4 regions of the Kitasatospora sp. NPDC059146 genome follow, and region 2 is predicted to be linked to each of the others. Evidence: riboswitches for the same ligand, from Rfam matches in the RefSeq annotation. Region 2 holds a riboswitch; each other region holds the start of a gene.

Region 1 (4,120 bases), on a different contig from region 2:
CAGGCCGAGGAACCCGATGACCCCGGTGTTGGCGACCAGGCAGGCCGTCACCAGCGCGGCGGTGGCGATGAGGACCCACCGGGTGCGCTCGACGTGGACGCCGAGGGAGCGGGCGGAGGTCTCGCCGAAGGCGAAGGCGTCCAGGTCGCGGGCCGAGGAGGCCAGCACCGTGACGCCGATCAGGGCGACCGCGGTCAGGAAGACGGCGGTGGGCCACCGCACGCCGGCGACCGAGCCCAGCGTCCACTCCATGACACCGCGCGCCGCGTCGCGGTCCCCGAGGACCAGCACGACGAACGAGGTGTACGCCCCGCACAGTTGGCCCACCGCGATGCCGGCGAGCACCGTCCGGGCGGTCGGCAGCGACCGGGTGCGCGCGCCGGCCAGCACCAGGACGACGACGGCGGCGAGCAGGGCGCCGGCGAAGGCCGCCGTCGCCACCGCGCCGGTGCCCACGGCGCCGGTCACGCCGACGCCGAGGACGATCACGGTCACCGCGCCGGCGGCGGCTCCGTCCGAGATCCCGAGCAGGAAGGGATCGGCCAGGTCGTTGCCGGTCAGGGTCTGCAGCACCGCGCCGCAGACCGCGAGTCCGGCGCCGGTGGCGGCCGCTCCCAGGACCCGGGGCAGCCGCAGCTGCCAGACGATCCGGTCGTCCAGCAGGGTGACCTGCGGGTCGGCGAGTCCGAGCCGGCGCGCCACGACCTCGATCACGGTCGGGAGCGGCTCGTGGTGCGAGCCGACGGCCAGGCCGAGGAGCACGGTGGCCAGCAGCAGGGCCGCACCGACGGCCAGGGCCGCCGTCGCGCGGCCCGGACCGGCGGGCCGCGCGACGGGGTGGGGTGCCGTGGTCATGAAGCCGGGCGCAGCGCGCTCAGCCCCGCCGAGACCCGGGCGGCGCCGTCGGCGAGCCGCACGCCGGGAGTCGACTCCGAGAACGGCACCACCACGAAGGCCTTGCGCCGCACGGCGCCGAGCTTGCTCAGCACCGGGTCGTGCTCCAGGTAGTCGATCTTGGACTGGGCGGTGTCCCAGCCGGCGTCCGCGAGCACGATGGCGTCCGGGTCGGCCGCGACGACCTTCTCCCAGCTCACGTTCTGCCAGCCGCCGGGCAGGTCCGCGAAGACGTTGCGGGCGCCCACGGCGTCGAGCACCAGCTGGGGGCCGCCGTGGCCGGCGCCGACGAACGGCGACTTGGTGTCCGAGTCGTACCACAGGACCTTCAGGTCCTTGCCCGCGGCCGTCGCCGTGAACCCGGCGAGCTGCTGCTCCTGCTGGTGCTGGATCGCGGCGGCCCGCTCCGGTACGCCGAAGACCTGGGCGACGTCGTGCAGTTCGCCCCACGCGGCCTGCCACGTCGTCGGCGGCACCTGGCTCTTGTCCGAGCAGCCGAACGGGGACAGGTACGACGCTACGCCCTGGCCGCGCAGGTCCTCCCGGGTGCCCGCGACCTTGTCGGTGAACGCGCTGGCGTAAGAGGCGTACAGGAAGTCGGGGCGGGCGGTGAGGAGCTTCTCCTTCGTCGGGTACTTCGCGGAGAGCACCGGGACGGAGTCGTAGGCCGCCTTCCACTTCTCCGGGACGGCATCGTCGAGGTAGGCGGTACCGGCCATGCGGGACTCCAGGCCGAGGGCCAGCGCCACCTCGGTGGCCCCCTCGTTCAGCGTCACCAGCCGCTCGGGCGGCGTGCCGACCGTCACGGTGGTCCCGCAGTTCTCCACGCTGACCGGCGCGGCACCTGAGGACGTCCCGCCGGACGCGGCGGGCGCGGGGGCGCCCGTGCAGGCGCCGAGCGTGCCGAGGAACAGGACGGCGGCGACCGCCCGGCCGACACGTATCGGACTTGTGGGACGTATGGGATGTACGGAGCAGATGGATCGGAACGGACGCGGCTGACCGCTGGGCACGTGTTCTCCAAAACCCTCGTGGAACATGTCGTGCCGTGGCCGGTCTCCTGGCTTCCGCATCGACGTGCCGCGGCCGACCTTCCCGGGCGGCTCCTTCGAGCCCGCCCAGTGGCCCTGACCGCTGGGCGAGCCGGTCAGCGAGGGCCGCGGAACTCCGCGGCAACAGTGGCGAGGGCCGCACCGGACTCAGACCGGTTTCCCGAACACCACGGCGATCGCACGGTATCAGGCGTGGTCAGGGCGGCGGAGTCCGGCTCAGGGTGACGGCCCGACAGCGACGGCCCGCCGCGCGGGGGGCGCGGCGGGCCGGGTTCCTCGGAGCGGGCGGTCGTCAGCCGTGCGTCACGCACTTGTTGGTGCTGTTGGACCACAGGCCCTGGAGGTCGAAGGTGCCGGTGCTCAGGGTGACGTAGGCGTCGAGGTTCTCGCACTCGTCGCCGATCTCACCGCCGCCGCCGTTCCAGCCGATGCTGGGCCAGAAGTCGGTGACCGTCTCCGCGTACTCGTGGGTCTCGGTGGACTCGATGCCGGAGAGCAGCCGCCCGTCGGTGAAGGTGGTGCAGGCGCCCGCCCCGTTGTCCGGGATGTACGGCAGGTTGGTGTAGGCCAGGGTGCCGTAGGAGCTGCTGGTCTTGTCGTGCCAGGCGCAGAAGCCGGAGTTGGGGAAGCCGTCCGGGTGGGTGCCGGTGGGGGAGACCACCACGTACTGGGCGTTGAGGTTGGGCGCCTGGGTGGTGTTGCCGAAGTGGGCGGCGGCCTTGCCCGCCTCGGCGGCGATCTGGGCGGCGGTGGCGTTGGCCGGGGTGGCGGCGGCGTTGTCGAACCAGACGCCGGCCAGCGGGGAGGAGGCCGGGTGCTGGACGTGGGTGCCCTTGGTGCCGCAGGTGGTGGTGCCCCTGGCGACGCCCTCGCAGTACTGGCTGAGGATGGTGCCCCAGGTGTCCTGGCTGCCGTAGAGGCCCTTGAACATGTTCTGCATGTCGGGGGCGACCCCGGCCGGGTCGGAGGACCACTGCGAGCCCCAGAACACCAGGTACACCTTGGGGGTGGGGGAGACCACGCCCTGGGTCGCGGCGGAGCGGACCGACAGGGTGTTGCCGGACGTCGCGGTCGGGCTCTTGGCGGTGGTGCCGGGGTGGAGCGGCTTGGCCCCGAAGTGGGCGGCGGCCGGGGCGGGTTGGGCCTCGGCGCCGGCGGCCAGGGCGGTGGTGCCGAAGGCGGCCAGGGCCAGCGCCGTGAGGGTGTGGGCGGCGGCCTTGAGGGGGGTGCGCATGTGTCTGCTCCCGGGTGTGAGGGTGTGGGAGGTTCGTCCGTACAGGCCTGCGGACCGGCCGGCCCGCGGGTTGAGCCCGGACACCACATCAACTCGGCCGTCCGTCCGTCCAGATGGTGGACGCGGGGCGGGGAACCCTTTGCCGTGCTCATACCAAGGCCTTGTCGCGCCGCCAGGGGCGGGGTGGGGGCAGGAGCGGGACCGGCGGCGACGGTGGGGGCGGTGCGACCGTAGGTCGGTACACGTCGAAGTTCCCGGACCGGATTACGGTCGGGAACTTCGGCCATTCCCCCGGGATTCACCGGGAGTTCCGCTATTCCAACGTGCGGACGGCCTTCGGTGGTTCAATTCCCGGTGTGTTGGGATGCGAACGCCCGCGGACACCGGCGTCCGTGGACGCGGAACAGCCCGCCGGCGGGGCCGGCGGGCTGTGGCGATCGAGTCCGGGTCAGCTAGGCCGAGGTCAGCGCGGCTTCTTGAAACCCAGGGTCGTGGCGTCCTTCTTGGTGTAGATGGTGCCGTCCGTGTCCTTGCTGAAGTCGCCGACCTTGGCGGCCGTGGGCGGGGTGTAGCGCTTGGGCAGCTGGATGTTCTTGGCCATGGTTCTCTCCTCTGCATCGAGGCCGAAGCCTGTGGATGGCGTGACTCCATTGGGACCGCTGGCCGCCGGGAGTGTCCAGTCGCATCGTCAGATCCGGCCAATGGCGGGGAAATTCACGTTTCCGCAGGTGGATCGCGGACGGAACGTCTTTCGGCCGGATCGGCCGGAACAGTAGTTGGGACACAGAAGTGAACTGTGGCAACAGGAGTGTCCATGCCAAACGCTTTCTTGACGACGTTCGAATGTGATGGAACGACAATCATCCTGCTTCTTTCGGTGGGTGAATGGCGTGATCCATGGGGGAAGTGGACCTTGCCCGGTTGTGTCGCCTTCCCCCGG
Region 2 (4,120 bases):
GTCGAAGTCGATCCGCAGCTTGAAGAAGACGTCCTGGAGGCCCATCACGCCGAGGCCGACCGGCCGCCAGCGGGAGTTGGAGGTGCCGGCCTCGGTGGTCGGGTAGAAGTTGATGTCCACCACGCGGTCGAGGAAGGTCACGGCGGTGCGGACGGTGGCGTCGAGGCGCTCCCAGTCCATGGCGCCGAGCAGGTCCTCGACGGACGCGCCCTCGGCCACGTGCGCGCCGAGGTTGACCGAGCCCAGGTTGCAGACGGCGGTCTCGGAGTCGTCCGTGACCTCCAGGATCTCGGTGCACAGGTTGGAGGAGTGCACCGTGCGGCCGGGCAGCGCGGTCTGGTTGGCGGCGCGGTTGGAGGCGTCCTTGAAGGTCATCCAGCCGTTGCCGGTCTGCGCGAGGGTGCGCATCATGCGGGCGTAGAGGGTCTGCGCCGGGATGGTGCGGACGGCCTTGCCGGCCAGCTCGGCCTTGAGGTAGGCCTCGTCGAAGTCGGCGCCCCACAGGTCGACCAGCTCGGGGACGTCGGCGGGGGAGAACAGCGACCAGTCGGCGTTGGCGTTCACGCGGCGCATGAACTCGTCCGGGATCCAGTGGGCCAGGTTGAGGTTGTGCGTGCGGCGCGCCTCCTCACCGGTGTTGTCGCGGAGCTCCAGGAATTCCTCGATGTCGGCGTGCCAGGTCTCCAGGTAGACGCAGGCCGCGCCCTTGCGGCGGCCGCCCTGGTTGACGGCGGCGACCGAGGAGTCGAGGGTGCGCAGGAACGGGACGATGCCGTTGGACTTGCCGTTGGTGCCGCGGATCAGGCTGCCGCGCGAGCGGATGCGCGAGTAGGACAGGCCGATGCCGCCGGCGTGCTTGGAGAGGCGGGCGATCTGCGCGTAGCGGTTGTAGATCGAGTCCAGGTTGTCCAGCGGCGAGTCCAGCAGGTAGCAGCTGGACATCTGCGGGTGCCGGGTGCCGGAGTTGAAGAGCGTCGGCGAGGAGGTCAGGTACTCCAGGCGGCTCATCAGGCCGTACAGCTCGGACACCTCGCGCACCGACTGCTCGGAGTCGCCGACCGCCAGGCCGCAGGCGACGCGGAGCAGGAAGTGCTGCGGGGTCTCGATCACCTTGCGGGTGATCGGGTGGCGCAGCAGGTAGCGGGACTGGACGGTGCGCAGGCCGAAGTACTCGAAGCGGTCGTCGCCCTTGGTGTCGACGAGCGCGTTCAGGGCGTCGGCGTGCTTGGCGACGAAGGCCGCGGTGGTGTCGCCGATCAGGCCCTCGGCGTGGCCGACGGCGATCGAGGCGGAGAAGGAGGTCGAGCCCTGGCTGTTCGCCTCGTCGACGATCTCCAGGGCGAGCAGGCGGGCGGCCAGCTTCGAGTACTGGGGGTCCTCGGCGATCATCGACGCGGCGGCGTCCACGGCCAGACCGCGCAGCTCGGCGAAGTCCGAGCCGGCGTGGCGGCCGCGCAGCGCGGCGGCGGCGACATGGCCGGGGTCGACCTCGGTGAGGTCGGCGCTGCGGTCGGTGAGCAGCCGCAGGAGAGCACCGCCGGGGTCGGAGACCGTCGGGTCGGTGAAGGCGGTACCGGAGCCCTGGGCGGGCAGGGTGACTGAGGCAGCGGTGGTCAAGGCGCTCTCTCCTGGCGGCGATCGTGCGGCGGTGATCGGGGTCACCCGGGCCGATCTGGGCAGGGGAGCACGGCGCGAACGCAAAAAGCGTCGCGCGAGGTGTCTCCCCGGCCCGCCCGCGAGGCCCGGAGGGGTGGTGCTGGTGCTTGGCGCGGCCTCTGCGGGAGGGCCGTGGCGCACGCTGTTCGGCAGGTACTCGGACTCGCGGTACGGCTGCTGGAGCCGCCCGCACACCGCTGCGGGGCAGTCCCGGATTCCCACCGGGTTCCCCTGCATCGACAGCAGAAGCGAGCATACATGTAGTGCCGACTAGCTGCGGCGGCACCACATGTTGTGCCTGTCGTGTCGCGGATGCCGACGGGCTCGCCGGCCTGTCAGTGCCGCAGATAGACCTTGTACGTGCTCGAATCGCCCGTCGGCGAGGTGAACTGAGCGATCAGCCGGTAGCGCCCGCCGGTGTTCAGCGCGGCGCTCAGCGCCCGGTCGGTGGCCGCCGGCGCGGTGCTGTCGAGGACGACCATGGTGAACCAGCCGTCCCGGATCGCCGCCGTGCTGCCGTCCACGCCGTGGTGCTGCACGCCGGCGCTGTCGCGGTAGTCCGTTCCGGCCCGGGCGGAGATCCACTGCTCGGGTCTGCTGACGGCGCCCAGGTAGTACTCGGCGAGCCCGTCGACCTCGGTGAGGTAGTGGCCCTCCGGGACGGCGTGCGCCCGCAGGACGGCCAGCAGGCGGCCGGAGTCGGGCCCGTTCTGGTAGCGCAGCGCGGACTGCTCCATGCCGAGGGCCAGCAGCGCGACCCAGACCAGGATGCCCAACTGGGGGTGGCGGAAGTGGGCCCCGACCAGCCGGGTGAGGCCGAGCCCAGCGATCGGGGTGGCGAGCAGCATGCCGTAGTCGAGGTGGCGGAACAGGGCCCCGGAGGTGCCGGCCCACAGGTGAACGGCGGGGACCAGCAGCGCGGTGGCGGTCAGCACGACCCCGAGCAGAGCCCGCTGGGCGCGGGTGGGGGCGATCCGGTCGCTCCCCGGCGACTCGTGCTCGGCCAGCTGCTCGCGCCGCGCGTACGAGACCGTGCCGGCTACCGCGAGGAGGGTGAACAGGCCGGCCCACTGGAGGGTGCCGAGCAGGACGGAGCCGGCTGAGCCGGGGGCGTTGCCGTGCGTGGGGGACCAGCCGACGACCTTCCCCAGCAGGCCGTACGGCAGCAGCAGGACCAGCGTTCCGACAGCCAGCAGCAGGGCGCGCAGGGCGGCGGGGCCGGGTCGGCGGTGCGGCCTGGCGGTGGCAAGGGCCAGGGCCACCAGGGCGGGGACGGCCAGGACCGCCGAGTAGGCGACGGCACAGGCCAGGGCGGTGGCCGCGGCGGCGGTCAGCACCAGGGCCGGGGCACGCCGGGCGGTGAACACCGTCAGCCAGGCCGCGAGGGCGACCAGGAGGACGGCGAGGGACTCGGGGGCGCCGTAGAAGCCGACCACGACGGTGGACTGCAGGACGGCGTAGGCGGCTATGCCGCAGATCGCGACGCGTTCGTTGAACAGCCGCCGGGTCAGCGAGTACAGCAGCACCGTGGTGAGCAGGCCGAAGCCGAGGCTGAGCAGCCGGGTGCCCCAGATGCCGTCCGCGTTCGCGGCGGCGCCGGCCAGCGGTGGGTAGAGCCACGGCGAGCCGGGGACGCGGTCGAGCAGGTCGGTGGTGACCGGGGCGCCGTGCAGCAGGTGGGCGAGCTGCTGGCGGCCGGCCACCATGGCGGCGGCCTCGTCGGGGTGCGCGGCGGCGAGCAGGCGCAGCGAGAGCGCGGCCTGGACGGCCAGGACGGCGCCGAGCAGCCCGCGGGCGATCCAGCGGCGCCGGGGGCTGGAGGCGGGGTCCCAGCCGATCGCCGGGACCTGGGGGATGGTGTACGGGGCCAGTTCGATGCCGTCGGGGTTGTCGACGGTCACCGCACTGGCCGCGGGCATCGCATGGGCCACGGGCACGGCGCCGGCCCCGGCCTCGGCCCCGCCCGCCGGGCGGGGTGCGGGTACGTCCGCGGCCGGCTTCCCGGCGCCGCCGGGCAGGGTCGGGAAGGATTCGGGGTCTGCGCTCATCGTGGGTTCCGGATGTCGAAGCCGTAGCGGGGGTCGGACGCGCGCTTCTTGAAGGTGGCCAGGGTGTCCGGGACGGATTCGACCCGCCAGTCGGCCCGCTTGACCATGTTGAACCAGATGAAGCCGACGATGTCGTCGTGCGCCTCCAGCCCGGAGAACAGCTGGTCGGTGTCCGCGCGTTGGTGCTTGCCCTGCTCGACCGCGGTCTCGCTGATGAAGAAGGGCTTCTTGCAGAAGGCGCGGATCTCGGCCATCGTCGGCCCGTACAGCTCGTCGAAGGCGTCGGGGTCGGTGCGGGTGAAGTAGCCGGTCATGCCGGCCCAGTCGACGTAGCTGTCGCCGGGGTAGTACGGCGCGAGTCGGGTGTTGGGCGCGGGGAGGGTGATGTTGGGGCTCCAGACCCAGATCACGTTGGT
Region 3 (4,120 bases), on a different contig from region 2:
GAGTTGGACCGGCTTCCCCTGAATGCCGAGGGCAAAAAATCGGTTCATCAGACCACGTTGACCGAAGCAGAGTCAATGAGGCGTCAGCGGTGGCCGAGCGGGAGGACCCGGGTGCGGCACCGGGGCTGACGCGCAGCGGTGGGGGGGTCACCGGTGCCCCGGCCCCTCCCGGGAGAGGAGCCGGGGCACCGGTCGGCGTCCGCGGTTCAGGACGCGGTTCAGGACGCGGTGATGCCCGGCTGGGCACCGGCGCCGAAGGACCAGCCCTCGACGTCGCCGGGTGCCGGGTTGTAGCTGCCCGCGCCCAGGTTGCTGTACGACCAGGGGCCGCCGTGCTGGGCGTGCCAGTACGACCAGTAGGCGCTGCCGGTCGGGTTGGTGCAGGTCGTCGGCAGGGCGTTGATCGTGCAGACGAAGCCCGGGAAGCGCGGGTGGAAGGAGTACGAGAAACCGGCCCCGGTCAGCGCGGCCAGGCCGCTGGCCGGGTCGCCGGGCGCACAGCCGGTCTGGACGCCGCCGCCGACGGCGGTGAAGTCGACCACGACGGTGACCCCGGTGGTGCCGGTGCAGGCGTCCGCCCGCGCCTGCGGGGCCTGGACGGCGGAGACGCCGAGCAGGCCGGCCGTGAGGGCCGCCGCAGCGGCGATCGACCCGAGCGTACGGCGGGCCGGGCGGGCACGGCGGGCCGGGCGGACCGCGGTGAAGGTGTCGGTCATCGGTGAAATCCTCCTGGAGTCAGGCTCGTTCAGCGCACGGCCGTGGGCGTGGCCGTGGCCGTGTCCGTAACCGTGGCCGGGCAGGCGAGGGTCGGGGCGCCGGGGCGTGCACCGGCGGCGGACAGCGTGGCCAGCGGGGTGCCCGCGAGGCCGAGGACGGCCTGTGCCGTGGCCCGGGCTCCGTTGCCCGCGTTGAAACCGCTCGCGTCGTAGGCGACGGCGCCGCGGACCGCCGGGTCCGCGGAGCAGTCCTGCTGGAACTTGACCAGCCGGCTCCAGCCCTTGAAGCCGGCGGCCAGGCGCCCGCCGGAGAACAGCGCCTGGGTGGCCAGGCCGGTGGTGTTGGCGTTGGAGGCGGTCGCCCCGGCGGCCGCGAACCCGCCGTCGCCGTTCTGGTGGGCGGTGAGCCAGCCGAGTCCCGTGTTCGCCTTGGCGGCGCGACCGGTGGCGGCGAGGGCCTGGACGGCGAGCGCGGTGGCGTCGGGGTCGCTGGTGCAGGCGGCCTGGCCGAAGGAGACCGGGAAGCCGCCGTCCGCGCACTGGCTGTTCGCCAGGAAGTCGACGGCCGCCGCCGGGGCGTCACCGGGCGTGCGGTGCAGGGCGATCAGGGCGAGGGACTGGCCGAAGGCGTTGCTGTAGTCGCCCCACTGGGAGCGGTCGGAGAAGCGGCCTCCGGCGGTCTGCAGCGAGCGCAGCCGGGCCGGCAGGTCGACGCCGCCGAAGGCGGTCGGGTCCCCGCCGCGGACCTCGACGGCGAGCAGCAGCTTGGCGGTCGCGCCCGCATAGGCCTCGGTGGTGCCATCGCCGAGGTAGCCGCTGATGACCTCGGGCTTCGCCAGCCAGGCGGTGGCCTTCGCGGCGGCGTCGTCGGAGCTGCGCGAGGCCGCGAAGGCCAGCACGGCGTCGATGGTCAGGCCCTGGTCGGGGTAGGCGGTCCCGTTGAAGACGGACTCGAAGTGGTCGCCGCCGACGAGCTGGCGGGCCAGCCAGCCGCCCGCGGCGGCGTCGGGGCGGAACGTCCCGGACGAGGTCGGGGCGGCGGGCGCGGCACTCGCGGCGGTGGCCGCCGGGAGCGCGGCGGCAAGGGCGAGGGCGGGTATCGCGAGCAGACCGAGGGTGCGGCGGAGCGCGGGCATGGAGGCCTTTCCGGGCCCGCACGCAGGCGCCCGGAGGGCCTCGGCAACGCACCGGGCAGCCCTCTGAGCTCCGGCCCGCAGACCACGACGGGAGGAGTGGACGACACACCTCCGCCGACGGGTACTCGGGCTCGCCACCGACGCGGGGTCGGAGGCCTACCGTTGCGGGTCAGCGCCGGACTCGAACCGGACTTCCCCCGAGGGCGGAGTCACAACTTGACGGCCCATCATGGCGACACGGAAAAGATCCGGTCAAGGGTTCGAGCGCGACACCACGGTGCCCGGCACCCGCCGTCGCGACGCGCGCTCCTCTCCCCGCCGTCCTGGCCAGGTCCTCAGGGACGGCAGAATGGCTCCCATGCGGCACATCTTCGTCATCGGCATCGGCGCGGGCGACCCCGACCACCTCACCCTGCAAGCGGTCCGGGCGATCGGTCGCACGGACGTGTTCTTCATCCTCGACAAGAGCGAGGAACGACAGGACCTGATCCACCTGCGGCGCCGGATGCTGACCGAGCACGGCCGGCCCGGGCACCGGGTGGTCGAGGCACCGGACGCGGAGCGGGACCGCACCACGCCCGCGTACACCGCCGCCGTGGACGACTGGCGCCTCCGGCGCGCCGACCTGGTCGAGCGGCTGGCCGCCGAGCACCTCGGCGAGGGCGAGACGGGTGCCTTCCTGGTCTGGGGGGATCCGAGCCTCTACGACAGCGTCATCGCGGTGGTGGAGGACGTACGGGCCCGCGGCGCGGTCGCGTTCGACTACGAGGTGGTCCCAGGCATCAGCAGTGTCTCCGCGCTCGCCGCCGCCCACCGCACCACCCTGACCCGGGTCGGCCGCCCGGTGCAGATCACCACCGGCCGCCGCCTGGCCGAGGGGTTCCCCGAGGGGGTGGACGACGTGGTGGTGATGCTCGACGGCCGGGCCGCCTTCACCGGCCTCGACCCCCAGGGACTGGAGATCCACTACGGCGCTTACCTCGGCACTCCCGACGAGATCCTGGTCGCCGGGCCGTTGACCGAAGCCGCCCCACGGATCCGCGAGCTGCGCGAGTCGGCACGCGAGCGCAAGGGCTGGATCATGGACACCTACCTGCTGCGGCGGTCGGAGGGCTGACCGGCGTGCGCCGCCCCGGGCGAGGGGGCTGCGCACGCGCGGACCGTCAGCGGTGCTCGAACTTCGGCGCCCGCTTCTCGGCGAAGGCGGCCATGCCCTCCTTCTGGTCCGCCGTGGCGAACACCGAGTGGAACAGCCGGCGTTCGAAGCGGACGCCCTCGGCGAGCGTCGTCTCGAAGGAGCGGTTGACGCTCTCCTTGAGCATGACCGCCGCCGGGGTGGACATCGCCGCGACGGTCTCGGCGGACCCGGAAGACGGTGCTGGTGATCGAGTGGCTCACGATCGCCACCGGGGTGATCCAGCTGCTCTCCCGCGGCTCGATCATCTCGCTGGCCGGCATCGATCGCGGGCATCATCGTCCTGGCGTACAGCTCCGCCGAGGGCAAGGAGTGGTTCACGGTCCGAAGGGCCGATCATCAGCGCCGGACGCCGGGTTGTCGACGTCGGGGGCGTGAGCGCGGTACGTCGGGCTCTGGCGGGTGCGGTGCTGGAACGGGATCTCCGCTGCGCAGGAGCGCCGGGGCCGTCCGGCATCATCAGCGAGGCTACGAGTTCGTCGGGATGTAGTCGTAGCAGTACTGCAAGCCGCCCTGCGGATTGATCTGCCAGTACGAATTCCACAGGGCGGTACCGGTCTTGGGCCCGACGATGCCGTCCCTGCTGAGGCCGTTGCCGTACGCGCGCTGGAAGTCCTCGACCATGCCCTCCGTATCCGGCCCGAAGTCGCCGTCCACGGCGATCCTGTGGCCGAGGCCGACACCGTTCAGGAAGGCCTGAACACACGAAACCGCGGGTCCGTGCGACCCCTTCTGCACGTAAGGGGCGGTGGTGGAGGCCTCGGCCGTTCCGCTGAGGCCGACGACCACGGACAGTGACAACGTCACGCCCGCAGCGACACGTGCCAGTGCGCGTGCTCTCATAGCGACTACATCCATTTCTGGGGCCATCCCCCGGTGGCTCTGGTGATGACGAAGACCAGTCATCAGCGCCAGGGATCCTACCTGAAATGATCAAGAAAGAAACCAGTCAGGCTGCCCATCCAGTGGGCGAGCTGGACGTCGCCGGTGGTGCGGCCGCCGCCGGCGGTGACCGGAATCCGGTGGGTGAGGGTCGCGCACCACTTGTGGGGCCAGGGTCAGGGCCGCCCGTC
Region 4 (4,120 bases), on a different contig from region 2:
GCAGGGCGTCGCCCGGGTGGTCGTCGGTGAGGGCGTGGAAGCCGCGCGGGGTGTGGTCGTCGGGGTGGAAGGGGTAGCGCCGCAGGCTGACCTCCGTCCCCTCGCTCTTGCCCTCGACGTCGTACGCGCTGGGCCCTTCGCCGCCTCCGGGCCGGGGCGCGGGCTTGGGGTAGGGCGGCAGGACGGGTTCGCCGGCGGGCTCGTCGAGGCCGTCGAGGAAGGAGTAGAGCAGTGGGCGCAGCAGTCGGGCGGATTCGCCGCGGTGGGCGAGCGAGCGGTCGGTGATGGCCGTCAGGTCGGTGCGGTCGTCCGGGGTCCGGGCCAGGGCGAGTTCGAGTTGGGCGGCGAGGTCGCCGTCGGGGTCGAGGACGGGTGCGGCCTGGCCGAAGGCGTAGCTGGGGGACCGCGGGTCGAGTTCGGCGGCGCCGGTGGCGACGATCATCGTGGGCCGTCGCAGGGCGGCGCCGTAGAAGGAGACCGAGCCGTGGTCGCCGATCATGACGTCGGCGGCGACGAGGGCGGCCTGCCAGCCCTGGTGGGGCGGGACGAGGCGCAGGCCCATCCGCCGGGCGTCGTCGAGCAGGGCCGCCGGGTCGTGCCGGCTCCAGATGTTGGGGTGCAGCACGACGGCCACCGCGTACTCGTCGGCGGGCAGTCGGCGGACCAGCCGCTGCGGCAGGTCGGGGTGACGGCCGAATAACGAGTGCTCGCTCCAGGTGGAGTCGACGACGACGAGTCGGCGGCCGTCGACGGCGCCGAGGGCGGCGCGGTAGCCGTCGCGGGAGCGTCGGCTGCGCAGGATCCGGTCGAAGCACGGGTCGCCGACGACCTCGGCGACGTCCAGGGCCTCGGGGCAGGAGGCCCGCAGCCGGTCCAGCTGTTCGGGGTGGGAGAGGCCGAGGACGTCGACGAACACCTCTCCGCGGTGGGTGAGTTCGTTGCGGGAGAGGCCGGCGGAGCTGACCGCGTCGCCGGTGGACTCGGTGACCAGGCGGTTGTAGCCGGCACCGTGCGGGAGGACGACCAGGCGGGCGTCCAGCCGGTGCATGGAGGCGTGGACGGCGCAGGCGACGGCCAGGTCGAAGCGGTGGCGGACGGCGTCCTCCCAGTCCAGCACGGTGTAGCCGGGCAGGCCGTGGAGGTACTCGTCCAGGGCGCGGTCGGCGAAGGCGGAGCCGGGGTTGACGGTGAAGTACCGCTCGATGCCGTCCGGGTCGAGCAGGGTGAGGACGTCCAGGACCCGGGTCGCCGAGGTGAGGGTGCGGGCGACCGCCAGCACGCGGGCCTTGACCGGGCGGGTGTTCCAGCGGTCGGCGGGCCAGACGTGGGGGTGGGACGGCACATCGTGATCGTACTCACCCCGCCGCGCCCCCGGCGTGGTTTGCCGAGTGTCGGTCAGCCCGCCGCCGCGGCGGGCTCCTCGTGGTCGGCGGCGGCGCACTCGTCGAGGAGGGGGCGCAGGGCGTCGTCCACGAGCCGGTAGCGCACCACGCGTCCGTCCTTGTCGCCGGTGACCACGCCCGCCGTGCGGAGCAGTCGCAGGGCCTGGGAGACGGCCGGGTCGCGCATGCCGGTGGCGACCGCCAGGTCGCTGACGGCGAGCGGGCCGGCCCGGTGGAGGGCGAGCAGCAGGGCGAGCCGGCCGGGGTCGGAGAGCAGGGAGAACCGCTCGGCCCAGGTCCGGACGTGGGCGGTGTCCCCGATGGCGGCGATGGCCTCGCAGACCCGGTGTCCGTCGATGGTGCGGTGGCCCGCGCGGTCGGCCGGTACGAGATGCATGCGGACATTCTGGCAGCTCACGACCTGTGATCCTGGACACCTGCACAGGTGCGCAACCTTGCGAGGGTGTGGTCCTGCCCCTACGGTGTTCCCCGCCGTGGTGCTCGGGAAGACCGGTGACGGACCCTCAACAGGTCCCATTCCGGAGCGGCCCTCGCCACTGTGATCGGGGGACAGTCGTCCGGATCCACGTGCCACTGGGTGCTTCGTGCACCTGGGAAGGCGGGTCGGGAAGCCCCGTGAGCCAGGAGACCGGCCACGGCATCTCACGAAGTCATTCCACGAGGTGCTGGAGCGTGATCCGAAGATGACCCTGCCCGAAACCGCCGCGCCCGCCGAGGCGGGCCCCGCCCCCTCCGTACTGCCCACCTTCCGGTGGAAGCGCGAGGACACCCTCCGGACCGCCGGGTTGATGGGGGTGATCCTGGCCATGCACGTGGTGGCCTTCGGGACCCTCGTCTTCCTGGTCGCGCCGCACAACTACGCCGTCGGCACCCAGGTCTTCGGGGTGGGCCTGGGCATCACGGCCTACACCCTCGGCATGCGGCACGCCTTCGACGCCGACCACATCGCGGTGATCGACAACACCACCCGCAAGCTGATGGCGGACGGCAAGCGGCCGGTCTCGGTCGGCTTCTGGTTCGCGCTCGGCCACTCCTCGATGGTGGTCATCATGGCCGCCCTGGTGGCGGGCGGCGCCCAGCTGGCGAACACGCTGATGGACGACGACTCGGCCACCCACAAGTGGCTCGGGCTGGTCGGCACCACGGCCTCCGGCGCCTTCCTCTACCTGATCGGCGCGCTCAACCTGGCGGCGCTGCTCGGCATCCTCAAGGTGTTCCGCTCGATGCGGGCCGGGCAGTTCGACGAGTCGGAGCTGGAGGCGCACCTCGACTCGCGCGGCTTCATGGCCCGGATCCTGAACCGGGCGACCCGCTCGATCACCCGGCCCGGGCAGATGTTCCCGGTCGGCATGGTGCTGGGCCTGGGCTTCGACACCGCGACCGAGGTCACCCTGATGGTGATGGCCGGTTCGGGCGCGGCGGCCGGGCTGCCCTGGTACGCGATCGTCTGCCTGCCGCTGCTGTTCGCGGCCGGGATGAGCCTGTTCGACACCCTGGACGGGACGTTCATGAACTTCGCGTACCAGTGGGCCTTCTCCAACCCGGTGCGCAAGGTGTACTACAACCTGACCATCACCGGGCTGTCGATCGCGGTGGCCTTCATCATCGGCACCATCGAGCTGGTCGGCGTGCTGCACGAGAAGCTCGACCTGACCGACCCGGTGACCGGGTTCATCGCGGACATCTCGCTGGACAACGTCGGCTACGCGATCGCCGGGCTGTTCGTGGTGGTGTGGGCGATCGCCATCGCGTACTGGAAGCTGGCGGGCGTCGAGAAGCGCTGGACGCCCACGCAGCAGCAGTAGCGGTGGCGGCAGTGCCCGCGCGTCGCGAACGGCGCCTCCCCGAGCCGGGGAGGCGCCGTTCGCGTTCCGCCGTCAGTGCCGGTCGCCGTAGCGGCGGCGGAACTGCTCGACCCGGCCGGCGGTGTCGAGCACCCGGGACTGGCCGGTGTAGAAGGGGTGGCTCGCCGAGGAGATCTCGACGTCGATCACCGGGTAGGTGTTGCCGTCCTCCCACTCGACCGTGCGGTCACCGGTGACCGTGGAGCGGGTGAGGAAGGCGAGGCCGCCGACCTTGTCGCGGAAGACGACCGGGCGGTAGGCGGGGTGGATTCCGGGCTTCATGGCTGGGCTCCTCCGAGGGGTTCGTGCGGTCAGCGCTCTTCGCGGAAGTCGACGTGCCGGCCCGCGACCGGGTCGTACTTGCGCAGGACCATCCGGTCCGGGTCGTTGCGGCGGTTCTTGCGGGTCACGTACGTGTAGCCGGTGCCGGCGGTGGAGCGGAGCTTGATCACGGGGCGCAGTTCGCTGCGGGCCATCGGGCGTCCTCCTGGGGTCTCGGGCCCGTGGACCCTCGGGGTCCGGGGGCCTCCGGGTGCGGGGTTCGCGGGGATGGATCGGAACCGTACACCGAAATGGATGTCATTTTCATCTGGTGTAACGTGACCTCCGTCCTGCCCATTCCCGGACGCCAGGGAGCACCCATGTCCGCCCACTGCCGGCTCACCGGCCGCCGGCCCGGCTTCGGCAACGCGATCTCGCACTCGCACCGCCGCACCCCGCGCCGCTTCGACCCCAACATCCAGCGCAAGCGCTACTGGCTGCCCAGTGAGGGCCGGTACGTCCGGCTGGTGCTGAGCGCCAAGGGGATCAAGACCGTCGACACGATCGGCGTCGAGGCCGCCGTCGCCCGCATCCGCGCCCGAGGGGGGAAGG

The links. Region 2 has a riboswitch for cobalamin ahead of ACFXPX_RS22075 (ribonucleoside-diphosphate reductase subunit alpha). Riboswitches for the same ligand answer to the same signal wherever they lie in the genome.
Region 1: linked by a shared signal. The riboswitch ahead of ACFXPX_RS34065 (ABC transporter substrate-binding protein) and the one ahead of ACFXPX_RS22075 (ribonucleoside-diphosphate reductase subunit alpha) in region 2 are both predicted to bind cobalamin.
Region 3: linked by a shared signal. The riboswitch ahead of ACFXPX_RS11825 (peptidase) and the one ahead of ACFXPX_RS22075 (ribonucleoside-diphosphate reductase subunit alpha) in region 2 are both predicted to bind cobalamin.
Region 4: linked by a shared signal. The riboswitch ahead of ACFXPX_RS23335 (HoxN/HupN/NixA family nickel/cobalt transporter) and the one ahead of ACFXPX_RS22075 (ribonucleoside-diphosphate reductase subunit alpha) in region 2 are both predicted to bind cobalamin.

Annotation. Positions count from the first base shown of each region.
Region 1 is NZ_JBHZCY010000115.1:1,892-6,011, forward strand. Features, by position in the region: gene ACFXPX_RS34060 (FecCD family ABC transporter permease) at 1-855, opposite strand, end outside; gene ACFXPX_RS34065 (ABC transporter substrate-binding protein) at 852-1,721, opposite strand; cobalamin riboswitch at 1,927-2,133, opposite strand; gene ACFXPX_RS34070 (hypothetical protein) at 2,239-3,180, opposite strand; gene ACFXPX_RS34075 (hypothetical protein) at 3,644-3,781, opposite strand.
Region 2 is NZ_JBHZCY010000051.1:25,551-29,670, reverse strand. Features, by position in the region: gene ACFXPX_RS22075 (ribonucleoside-diphosphate reductase subunit alpha) at 1-1,593, opposite strand, end outside; cobalamin riboswitch at 1,787-1,919, opposite strand; gene ACFXPX_RS22070 (glycosyltransferase family 39 protein) at 1,992-3,704, opposite strand; gene ACFXPX_RS22065 (glycoside hydrolase family 26 protein) at 3,701-4,120, opposite strand, start outside.
Region 3 is NZ_JBHZCY010000020.1:31,042-35,161, reverse strand. Features, by position in the region: cobalamin riboswitch at 1-70, opposite strand, end outside; gene ACFXPX_RS11830 (flagellar hook-length control protein FliK) at 219-716, opposite strand; gene ACFXPX_RS11825 (peptidase) at 746-1,852, opposite strand; cobalamin riboswitch at 1,951-2,099, opposite strand; gene cobF (precorrin-6A synthase (deacetylating)) at 2,211-2,969, shown strand; partial or broken gene ACFXPX_RS11815 (enoyl-CoA hydratase-related protein) at 3,016-3,213, opposite strand; gene ACFXPX_RS11810 (peptidoglycan-binding protein) at 3,516-3,854, opposite strand.
Region 4 is NZ_JBHZCY010000055.1:51,624-55,743, reverse strand. Features, by position in the region: gene ACFXPX_RS23345 (hypothetical protein) at 1-1,342, opposite strand, end outside; gene ACFXPX_RS23340 (ArsR/SmtB family transcription factor) at 1,396-1,779, opposite strand; cobalamin riboswitch at 1,861-2,055, shown strand; gene ACFXPX_RS23335 (HoxN/HupN/NixA family nickel/cobalt transporter) at 2,087-3,208, shown strand; gene ACFXPX_RS23330 (type B 50S ribosomal protein L31) at 3,281-3,529, opposite strand; gene rpmG (50S ribosomal protein L33) at 3,559-3,723, opposite strand; gene rpmB (50S ribosomal protein L28) at 3,889-4,120, shown strand, end outside.